Regions from separate parts of the Streptomyces sp. NPDC101110 genome, predicted to be linked through region 3. Evidence: riboswitches for the same ligand, from Rfam matches in the RefSeq annotation. Region 3 holds a riboswitch; each other region holds the start of a gene.
The links. Region 3 has a riboswitch for cobalamin ahead of ACIQU3_RS23330 (cobalamin biosynthesis protein). Riboswitches for the same ligand answer to the same signal wherever they lie in the genome.
Positions count from the first base shown of each region.

Region 1: it holds a riboswitch for cobalamin, as region 3 does, so the genes downstream of both, ACIQU3_RS22730 (energy-coupling factor ABC transporter permease) here and ACIQU3_RS23330 (cobalamin biosynthesis protein) in region 3, are expected to answer to the same signal.
Region 2: it holds a riboswitch for cobalamin, as region 3 does, so the genes downstream of both, ACIQU3_RS18480 (ribonucleoside-diphosphate reductase subunit alpha) here and ACIQU3_RS23330 (cobalamin biosynthesis protein) in region 3, are expected to answer to the same signal.
Region 4: it holds a riboswitch for cobalamin, as region 3 does, so the genes downstream of both, ACIQU3_RS24885 (ABC transporter substrate-binding protein) here and ACIQU3_RS23330 (cobalamin biosynthesis protein) in region 3, are expected to answer to the same signal.

Region 1 is NZ_JBIVZM010000009.1:265,118-267,294, forward strand. It holds gene ACIQU3_RS22725 (energy-coupling factor ABC transporter substrate-binding protein) at 1-282, opposite strand, end outside; gene ACIQU3_RS22730 (energy-coupling factor ABC transporter permease) at 279-992, opposite strand; cobalamin riboswitch at 1,022-1,207, opposite strand; gene ACIQU3_RS22735 (serine/threonine-protein kinase) at 1,335-2,177, opposite strand, start outside.
Region 2 is NZ_JBIVZM010000007.1:121,163-123,339, reverse strand. It holds gene mctP (monocarboxylate uptake permease MctP) at 1-115, shown strand, start outside; gene ACIQU3_RS18485 (GNAT family N-acetyltransferase) at 222-728, shown strand; cobalamin riboswitch at 735-938, shown strand; gene ACIQU3_RS18480 (ribonucleoside-diphosphate reductase subunit alpha) at 1,062-2,177, shown strand, end outside.
Region 3 is NZ_JBIVZM010000010.1:57,321-59,497, reverse strand. It holds gene ACIQU3_RS23335 (cobyric acid synthase) at 1-89, opposite strand, end outside; gene ACIQU3_RS23330 (cobalamin biosynthesis protein) at 91-1,098, opposite strand; cobalamin riboswitch at 1,199-1,332, opposite strand; gene ACIQU3_RS23325 (hypothetical protein) at 1,472-1,693, opposite strand; gene ACIQU3_RS23320 (anion permease) at 1,722-2,177, opposite strand, start outside.
Region 4 is NZ_JBIVZM010000011.1:69,234-71,410, forward strand. It holds gene ACIQU3_RS24875 (4-hydroxybenzoate 3-monooxygenase) at 1-341, opposite strand, end outside; gene ACIQU3_RS24880 (CoA-binding protein) at 494-922, opposite strand; cobalamin riboswitch at 1,006-1,196, shown strand; gene ACIQU3_RS24885 (ABC transporter substrate-binding protein) at 1,265-2,177, shown strand, end outside.

The DNA.
Region 1 (2,177 bases), on a different contig from region 3:
GCGGCCCCGGCGCAGGCCGAAGTAGTAGGCGAGGACACCGGCGCCGAGAGCAGCTTGGAGGGAGAACAGCGCCGACTCGATCTCGCCGGACGGCGGCTCGTACAGCGGCGAGAACCACGGCTCGTAGTCCGGCTTCAGCTCGGTGATCGCCGTCTCGGCCTCGCCGTCGGCGCCCGTGAACGGCTCCTTCTTGTGGTCGCCGAGCCCGAGTGCCAGGGGCAGCACCGCGAGCGCGGCCACGGCGAGCAGCAGGATCAGGTTGATCTTCGTGTTCTTCTTCATCGGGCCGCCGCCTCGGTCTCGGTCTCGGTCCCGGTCCGCGCCTGCTTCCTGGCGACGAGCACGCCCAGCCGGGTCAGTTCACCCTTGCTGGACTGCACCAGCAGCCGCATCACGAGCACGGTCAGCAGGCCCTCGCTCACCGCGAGCGGGATCTGGGTGACGGCGAAGATGGAGCCGAACTTGCCGAGCGCGCCCAGGAATCCGCTGCCCGGGTCGGGGAACGCGAGCGCCAGCTGCACGCTGGTGACGCAGTAGGTGGACAGGTCGGCGACGAACGCGGCGAAGAACACCGCCACCATCAGCGGCGCGTTGGAACGCCGCAGCAGCTTGTACACGGCGTACCCGGCCCAGGGCCCGACGATCGCCATGGAGAAGACGTTGGCGCCGAGCGTGGTCAGGCCACCGTGCGCGAGCAGCAGCGCCTGGAAGAGCAGGGTGATGGTGCCCAGCACGGCCATGATGGGCGGCCGGAACAGGATGGCGCCCAGACCCGTGCCGGTGGGGTGCGAGCAACTGCCCGTGACGGAAGGGAGTTTGAGCGCGGACAGGACGAACGTGAAGGCGCCGGACGCACCGAGGAGCAGCGTGCTCTCGGGGTGCTCGCGTACTTCACGGGTGAGCGACCGGACCCCGTGGACGACGAACGGCGCCGACGCGACGCCCCAGGCGACCGCGTGCGCCGGAGGAAGGAAACCCTCGGCAATGTGCATGGCTCAGCAGACCCTCTCCAGCACCTCGTGGATGGTTGACGCGCCTTGGCCGGTCTCCTGGCTGACGGGTACCACCGCCCGGACTCCGCCTTCCCGGGTCACGAGGACCCAGTGGCTGCCCGTGAGGGCTGGAGCCGGACTTCCCGATTCACAGTGGCGAGGGCCGCACCGGCATCACACCGGATTTCCCGTTCACCAAGGCGTGGTGACAATAAGGCCGGGATAAGGGCGATGACAAGCCACCCAAGGGGCGCGCGAGGGGGCGCCCGTTCGCACACCGGCGCATCTCACGGCCGATCGAGGCGCACCGGGCAGGGCTCCGCCGCATGCCCTCGGGCGGCGTCAGCCGTCGTCTCCGCCGTCGTCGCTCTCCCCCTCTTCCCCGCCGTTGCGCGGCTTCTCCGGCTTCGGCTGCGCCGGCCCGCCGCCCTCCTCCTGTGTCGGAGCCGCCGCACTCGGCGCGGGCGCGGCAGGAGTCGGCGCAGAGAGCGAAGCGGACGGAGTGACATCGGCCACGGTGCCGGTGGCCGGGGTGTCGGCTGCCCCCGGCCCGCCCGCCGGGTCGGCCTGCTGATCGGCCTGCTGATCGGCCTGTTGGCCGGGGGAGCCGGGCGCGGCGGTGCCTTCGGGCACCGTGGCGGCCGGGCTGCTCGCCGTCGGGGAGGCGTCGGGCTCCGTGCCCTCCGTGGTCGTGTCGGGCGAGAACCAGCGCATGCCGAGGAGCATCGCCGCGAGGAAGAGGACCGCGGCGGCGGCCGTCGCGACCGCCGTGGACCGGTTGCCGGCACCGCCGCGCCCGCGCGTGCGGCCCGAACGCCCCGTCCGGGCGGCCCGGGCCGCGGTGCGGTGACCCGTGGTCGCGGGCAGCGCGTACGTGGTCGGACTGCCGGTCTCGGCGGCGGCGTACGGGTCCGGCCCTGCGGGCTTCGCCGTGGACGTGGTCGTGGGCCGCGGCGGTGGGGAGACCTCCGGCAGCGGCTCGGGCAGGCCTCGCCAGGCTCCCCCGGCGAACCACTCGGCGGCCTGCTGGGCGGTGGGCCGTTCCTCGGGCTGCTTGGCGAGCAGTCCGAGGAGATAGTTCTCGAACGCCGGCGGAAGCCCGGCGACCCCCAGCTCGCGGGGCGGCACGGGAGCCGAGTCGAGGTGCTGGTGGAGCAGGGCGACGGCGGTGTCGGCCTCGAACGG
Region 2 (2,177 bases), on a different contig from region 3:
CCTGAAGGCCCCCGACGGCATCGACGAGACCAAGCCCGAGGACTACACGGCGGACGCGGGCGACCCCGGCGTCCAGGTGGAACTCCCACCCGCCACAGCAGGTACCTCGCACTGAGGGCCTCAAGGGGCGCGGGGGACTGCGCGAGCACACACACACAACCGACAGCGGGTCACCGAGGAGCAAGCACCCTCGGCGGCCCGCTGTCGTGCACACTCACGCCATGGACCTCCTGATCCGCCCCGTGGAACCCACCGAATACGACGAACTCGGCACCCTCACCGCCCAGGCCTACCTTCGGGACGGCCTCCTCGACTTCGGCGAGGGCGACCAGTACCTGCGCGTGCTGCGGGACGTCGCCGGGCGGGCGGCCTTCGCGGAGGTCCTGGCCGCGCTCAGGGACGGCCGCGTGCTCGGGGGCGTCACGTTCGTCCCGTCCGGCGGCCCCATGGCCGACATAGCCGGCCCCGGCGAGGCCGAGATCCGCATGCTCGCCGTCTCGCACGCGGCCCGCGGGCAGGGAGTCGGCGAGGCCCTCGTGCGCTCATGCGTCGACCGGGCGCGCGCCACCCCGGGCTGCCGGAGCGTCGTGCTGTCGACCCAGCGCACCATGCACGCGGCCCACCGCATCTACGAACGGCTGGGTTTCACTCGCACACCCGAGCGTGACTGGAACCCTCTCCCGGAGCTGGTGGACATCACTCTTCTCACCTATGAGTTGACGCTCTGAAACCAGTACGACACAACATCTGGGGGTGCCGTCCGAACCCGGCACAAGATGTATGCTCATGCTCGCTGTCGCCGCAGGGGAATCCGGTGCGAATCCGGAACTGTCCCGCAACGGTGTACTTGTGCATGTCCGTTCCCGGAACCCTCGTGTTCCGGGTGCCGCCCTGCACAGGGGTCAGTCCGAGGACCTGCCGACAGCGCACCCGGCCACCCGGCCGGTGTGCCCTGACGTCCGGGCCTCGTGGAGTGGGCCGGTGGACGCGACGCCGCGTGCGCTCGTGTGCTGCCCCCTGCCCTTGACGAGGCCCCCGTGCCGAGCGAGGGAGAGCCCCACGTGACCATCGCGCCAGCCGAGCCGGTCTCAGCCGAAGAAGAGCACGACGCCCCTGGTGCCGCGCTGCTGCGGACCCTGAGCGAGCTGACCGCCGACCTCCCCGACGCCGACCCCGACCGGGTCGCCGCCGCCGCGCTGCGCGGCCGGTCCGCGCAGGCGGACGAGCGGGAGTTGCGGGAACTGGCGACGGAGGCCGCGGCCGGTCTGATCTCGGAGGATCCCGCCTACTCCCGGCTGGCCGCCCGGCTGCTGACCATCAGCATCCGTGAGGAGGCCGCCTCGCAGGGCGTCACGTCCTTCACCGAGTCCGTCGCGGTCGGCCATCGCGAGGGGCTCATCGCCGACCGCACCGCCGAGTTCGTGCGTGTCCACGCCGCCCGTCTCGACGCGCTGATCGACGGTGCGGCCGACGACCGCTTCGGCTACTTCGGCCTGCGCACCCTGCACAGCCGCTACCTGCTGCGCCACCCGCACACCCGCAAGGTCGTCGAGACGCCCCAGCACTTCATGCTGCGGGTGGCGTGCGGCCTCGCCGAGGACGACACCACCCGCGCGCTGGACGAGGTCGCGGCCCTCTACCGGCTCATGAGCCGCCTCGACTACCTCCCCTCCTCCCCCACGCTGTTCAACTCCGGCACCCGGCACCCCCAGATGTCGTCCTGCTACCTCCTGGACTCCCCGCAGGACGAACTGGACTCCATCTACGGCCGGTACCACCAGGTGGCCCGGCTGTCGAAGCACGCCGGCGGTATCGGCATCGCCTACTCCCGGGTCCGCGCCCGCGGTTCGCTGATCCGCGGCACCAACGGGCACTCCAACGGCATCGTCCCGTTCCTGAAGACCCTGGACGCCTCGGTCGCCGCCGTGAACCAGGGCGGCCGGCGCAAGGGCGCCGCCGCGGTCTATCTGGAGACCTGGCACGCCGACGTCGAGGAGTTCCTGGAGCTGCGCGACAACACCGGCGAGGACGCCCGTCGCACGCACAACCTGAACCTCGCGCACTGGGTGCCCGACGAGTTCATGCGGCGCGTGAACGCCGACGCGCAGTGGTCGCTGTTCTCCCCCTCGGACGTGCCGGAGCTGGTCGACCTGTGGGGTGAGGAGTTCGACGCCGCG
Region 3 (2,177 bases):
CGGCGCACCAGCCACCGGCAGATCCCGGCGGTCACGACGCTCTTGCCGGCGTCGGAGGTGGTACCGGCGACGAGAAGCCCACCGCTCATGTCATTTCCCCCTCTTCAGCGACCGCGCGCCCTTGAGCGACGGCGCACTCCCGAGCGAGTGCGCGCTCCTGAACAACCGCGCACTCGTCAGCAACCGCGCGCCCGCGCACACCCCGAACGCGAGCCACGTCACGCGCTTCGACAGCCGCACGGCCCGTTCGACGTCCTGCGTGCCGACCGCACGCCCCTGCGTGTTCAGCACGGGCCGGTGCTCCACCCGCCCGCCGTACGAGAGCGTCCCGCCGAGCCGCACCCCGAGCGCCCCCGCGAACGAGGCTTCCACGGGTCCGGCGTTGGGACTCGGATGTTTTGCCGCATCGGCCCGCCAGGCCCGCACGGCGCCCCGCGGATCCGGTCCGGCCAGGGCGGCGAGCACGGCGGTCAGCCGCGCTCCCGGCCACCCCGCGAGGTCGTCCAGCCGCGCGGAGGCCCACCCGTAGCGGCGGTACCGGGCCGACTTGTGCCCGACCATCGCGTCCAGGGTGTTGACGGCCCGGAAGCCCAGCAGCCCCGGCACCCCACCGACGGCGCCCCACACCAGCGCCCCCACCACCGCGTCGGAGGTGTTCTCGGCGACGGACTCGACCACGGCCCGGGCCATGCCGTCGGCGTCGAGAGCCTGCGGATCCCGGCCGCACAGGTGCGGCAGCCGGGCCCGGGCCGCCTCGATGTCCCCGGACTCCAGGGCCTGCCCGATGGCCCGTGCTTCCCGGGCGAGTGATGTCCCCCCGACGACGGCCCAGGTGGCGGCACCGGTCAGCGCTACGGAGGCGACGGAGGAGGTGCGCACGGCACGTGCGGCGACGGACCCGAGGGCGGCGGCCCCTCCGGCACACACTGCGGTGTGCAGCGCGCCCCACCCGCGGTGGTCCCGCCACAGCACCCGTTCCACGGCACCCGCGGCCCGCCCGAACGCGGCGACCGGATGCCCCCGGCGAGGATCACCGAGCAGCAGGTCACCGATCAGACCGGCGGCGGCGCCGTACGCGAAGACGCGACTGGCACCCATGGGCTCAGCCGGCCAGGAGGGCGGGCAGGGGTGGGGTGGTGAACCTCGATCGGCAGCCGCGCATGGCGATATGTGTCCTCACTCAGGGTGTCCACGCCCTGGTTCGACGAGATCGGCGGTGAGAGTTCCTGGCTCCCGGGGATTGCTACCCCGGTGACAGTGGCGGGACCGCGCCGGACTTTCACCGGCTTCCTCTCCTGCCGCCGTACTGGCCCCGGCAGTCCACCACGGCCGGGAACGGCCGTCAACTTGCCGTTGACCTGCGAGGGGAGAGTGTGGAGAACCCCACATCCCCCCTGCCCCACACGACGACCGGGCGGCACGGGACCTCAAGTCCCGTGCCGCCCGGCGGACACGATGTGCGCTGCGGTGCTCAGGCCACGATCAGATAGATCCCGTACCCGACGGCCGCCGCACACGCCGCGAAACACGCGTACGCGCCGGTGACCGCGAGGCTCGCGGACCCGCCCTCCGCCACCGCCCGCTCGCGGCGCGAGAGACCGGTGATGCCGAGGGTGAACAGTCCGACGAGGGCCACGGTGACCACGAGGCTGACGCCGAAGACGGAGCCGAGGGCCGCCCAGTCGATCTTCATATCGGAAACTCTTCCTTGTAACCGGGGGTCAGACCGTGGTGGTCGTGGTCGGCGTGCGCTCGGCGGTGGCCTGCGACGGGAACGCGGGGACCGGGTCCTCGGACGCCGTGGCCGATCCGCTCGCCGGGGGCGGCGTCACCGCGGCGATCGCCGTGGTGATCACGCCCGCGGGCTCCTCGGTCTCGATGCCGGTGTCGTTGACGTTGGTGTGGTCTACCACCTCGCGCCGCGACAGCTTCCAGATCGCCGCACTGGAGGCGACGAGGAAGACGGCCACCACGGCGGTGCCCCAGCTGCCGAAGCCGGTGACGTGCTCGGCGAGAGCGCCCACCAGGGCCGCCGCCGGCAGCGTCAGACCCCACGCGACGAACATCCGCGTCGCGGTGGACCAGCGGACCACGCCGCCCTTGCGGCCGAGACCGGCACCCATCACCGAACCGGACACGGAGTGCGTCGTGGAGAGGGAGAAACCGAGGTGCGAGGA
Region 4 (2,177 bases), on a different contig from region 3:
TGCGGATAGACGAAGTGGTGGCTGCCCGTCAGTTCTCCGTAGGGGAACCGGTAGCGCTGCCCGTCGAAGCGGAACTCGCACGCGGTGTGCAGTTCCGCGCGGTCCAGGAGGTTCCGGGCGAGGCCCCGCTTCTCCAGGCCCCGTACCGCCCATTCCTCGATGATCCCGGCGCGTGGCCGCTGTTCGATGAACTCGCGAGTCTCCGCCTCCAGCACCAGGCAGTCCACGGACGCGGCCCGCAGAATGTTGCCGACGGTCAGACCGGCCGGACCGGCGCCCACGACGACGACTGGGAAGCGTTGCGGGGCGCCGGAGTCGAGAGGTGGGGAGGCGTGGGGCATGCGCCAATCATGGAGGCCGGTCTCAGTGGACCGGGACCTCCGTGACAGCCACCTCCTCGATGCGCCGCTCGATCTCCCCGGACAGGGACGCCGAATCCCGGGCACCAGCGCGCGGAGCCTTGACCGGCTGCGGGTGTTTCCCGGGAAACGCTTCAGGATTCCTGTACGCGGTGATGAGGCAGCCGTGGGATCTCGATGGCCGGGCAACGGTCCATCACCATCTCCAGGCCCGCCGCACGGGTCCGGTCGTACGCCGCCTCGTCGATCACGCCGAGCTGGAACCAGACGCCCTTCGCACCCTTGGCGACCGCCTCGTCCGCGACCGCTCCGGCGAGGTCGCTGTTCACGAACACGTCGACGACATCCACGTCGAAGGGGATGTCCGCCAGGCTCGCGTAACCCTTCTCCCCGTGCACCGTCTCCGCCTTCGGATGCACCGGCACGACGCGCTTGCCGAAGCGCTGGAGGACGGCGGCGACGCCGTACGCCGCTCGCTGCCGGTTCGACGACAGGCCCACCACGGCCCAGGTGTCGCCGAGCTCGGTGAGGATCCTGCGGACCGTTGCCTCGTCGCCGTACACCGGCGGCCTCCTCAAAAGTCGTGGACGAACTGCTCTCCCCGTCAACGGCGGCGAGCGCGCGGTGATTCCCCGGACGACCCCCGTGATAGCTTGCCGGGGCCAGTCGAACCCATGTACGTGGGTCAGGGAATCCGGTGCGAATCCGGAACTGACGCGCAGCGGTGAGGGGGACGGGCGGGGCCTCGGCCACTGGACCGACTCGCGGACGTCCGGGAAGGCGCCCCGACCCGGGTGAACCCGAGTCCGAAGACCTGCTGGCGGCCCCCGCGGCCGCGCGCGGCGGGGGAGCACCGTACGACCGGGCTCCGCGATCGAGCCCTCGACGACTGAGGACTGGTTTTCGTGCCCCTCGCCCGACCCGCCCGTGCCGCCGCCCTGCTCGCGGCCGGCTCCCTGCTTCTGACCGGCTGCGGCGGCGGCCCGTCCACCGACGCGAAGGCCGCCGTCACGCTCACCGACTGCGGGCACGAGGTCCGCGTCACAGCCCCGCCGCGGCACGCCGTGTCCCTGAACCAGGGCACCACCGAGATCCTGCTCTCCCTCGGTCTCGCCGACCGGCTCGCGGGCACGGCCACCTGGACCGACCCCGTGATGAAGGGACTGGCGAAGGCGAACGCGACGGTGCCGCGCATCGCCGACGACAACCCGTCCTTCGAACGCGTCCTTGACACCGAGCCCGACTTCGTCGCCGCGTCCTTCGTCTCCACCCTCGGCAAGGGCGGCGTCGCCACCCGCGAGCAGTTCGAGAAACTCGGCGTCCCCACCTACGTCTCCCCGTCCGACTGCGTCGGCAAGGACAACTCGGGCGGCGGGGACGGCGCACGCGACAAGACGCTGGGCATGGACACCGTCTACGGCGAAGTCCACGACCTCGCGACCGTCTTCGGTGTGCGGGAGCGCGGCGACGAACTCGTGGAATCCCTCCGGCAGCGGATGAAGAAGGCGACGGCTGGCGTCGACGCCTCCGACGTCACCCTCCTGTACTGGTTCGCGAACTCCGAGTCGCCCTACATGGCGGGCTGCTGCGGAGCGCCCGGCATCATCACCCGTGCCCTCGGCGCGAAGAACGTCTTCGACGACACCCACGAGGAGTGGCCTCAGGTCAACTGGGAGACGGTCGCCGACCGTGACCCCGACGTCCTCGTCATCGGCGATCTGACCCGCAAGTCCCAGACGGCCGAGTCGGCCGCGAAGAAGATCGCCTTCCTGGAGTCCAACCCGGTCACCAGGAACATGGAAGCCGTCCGGCACAAGC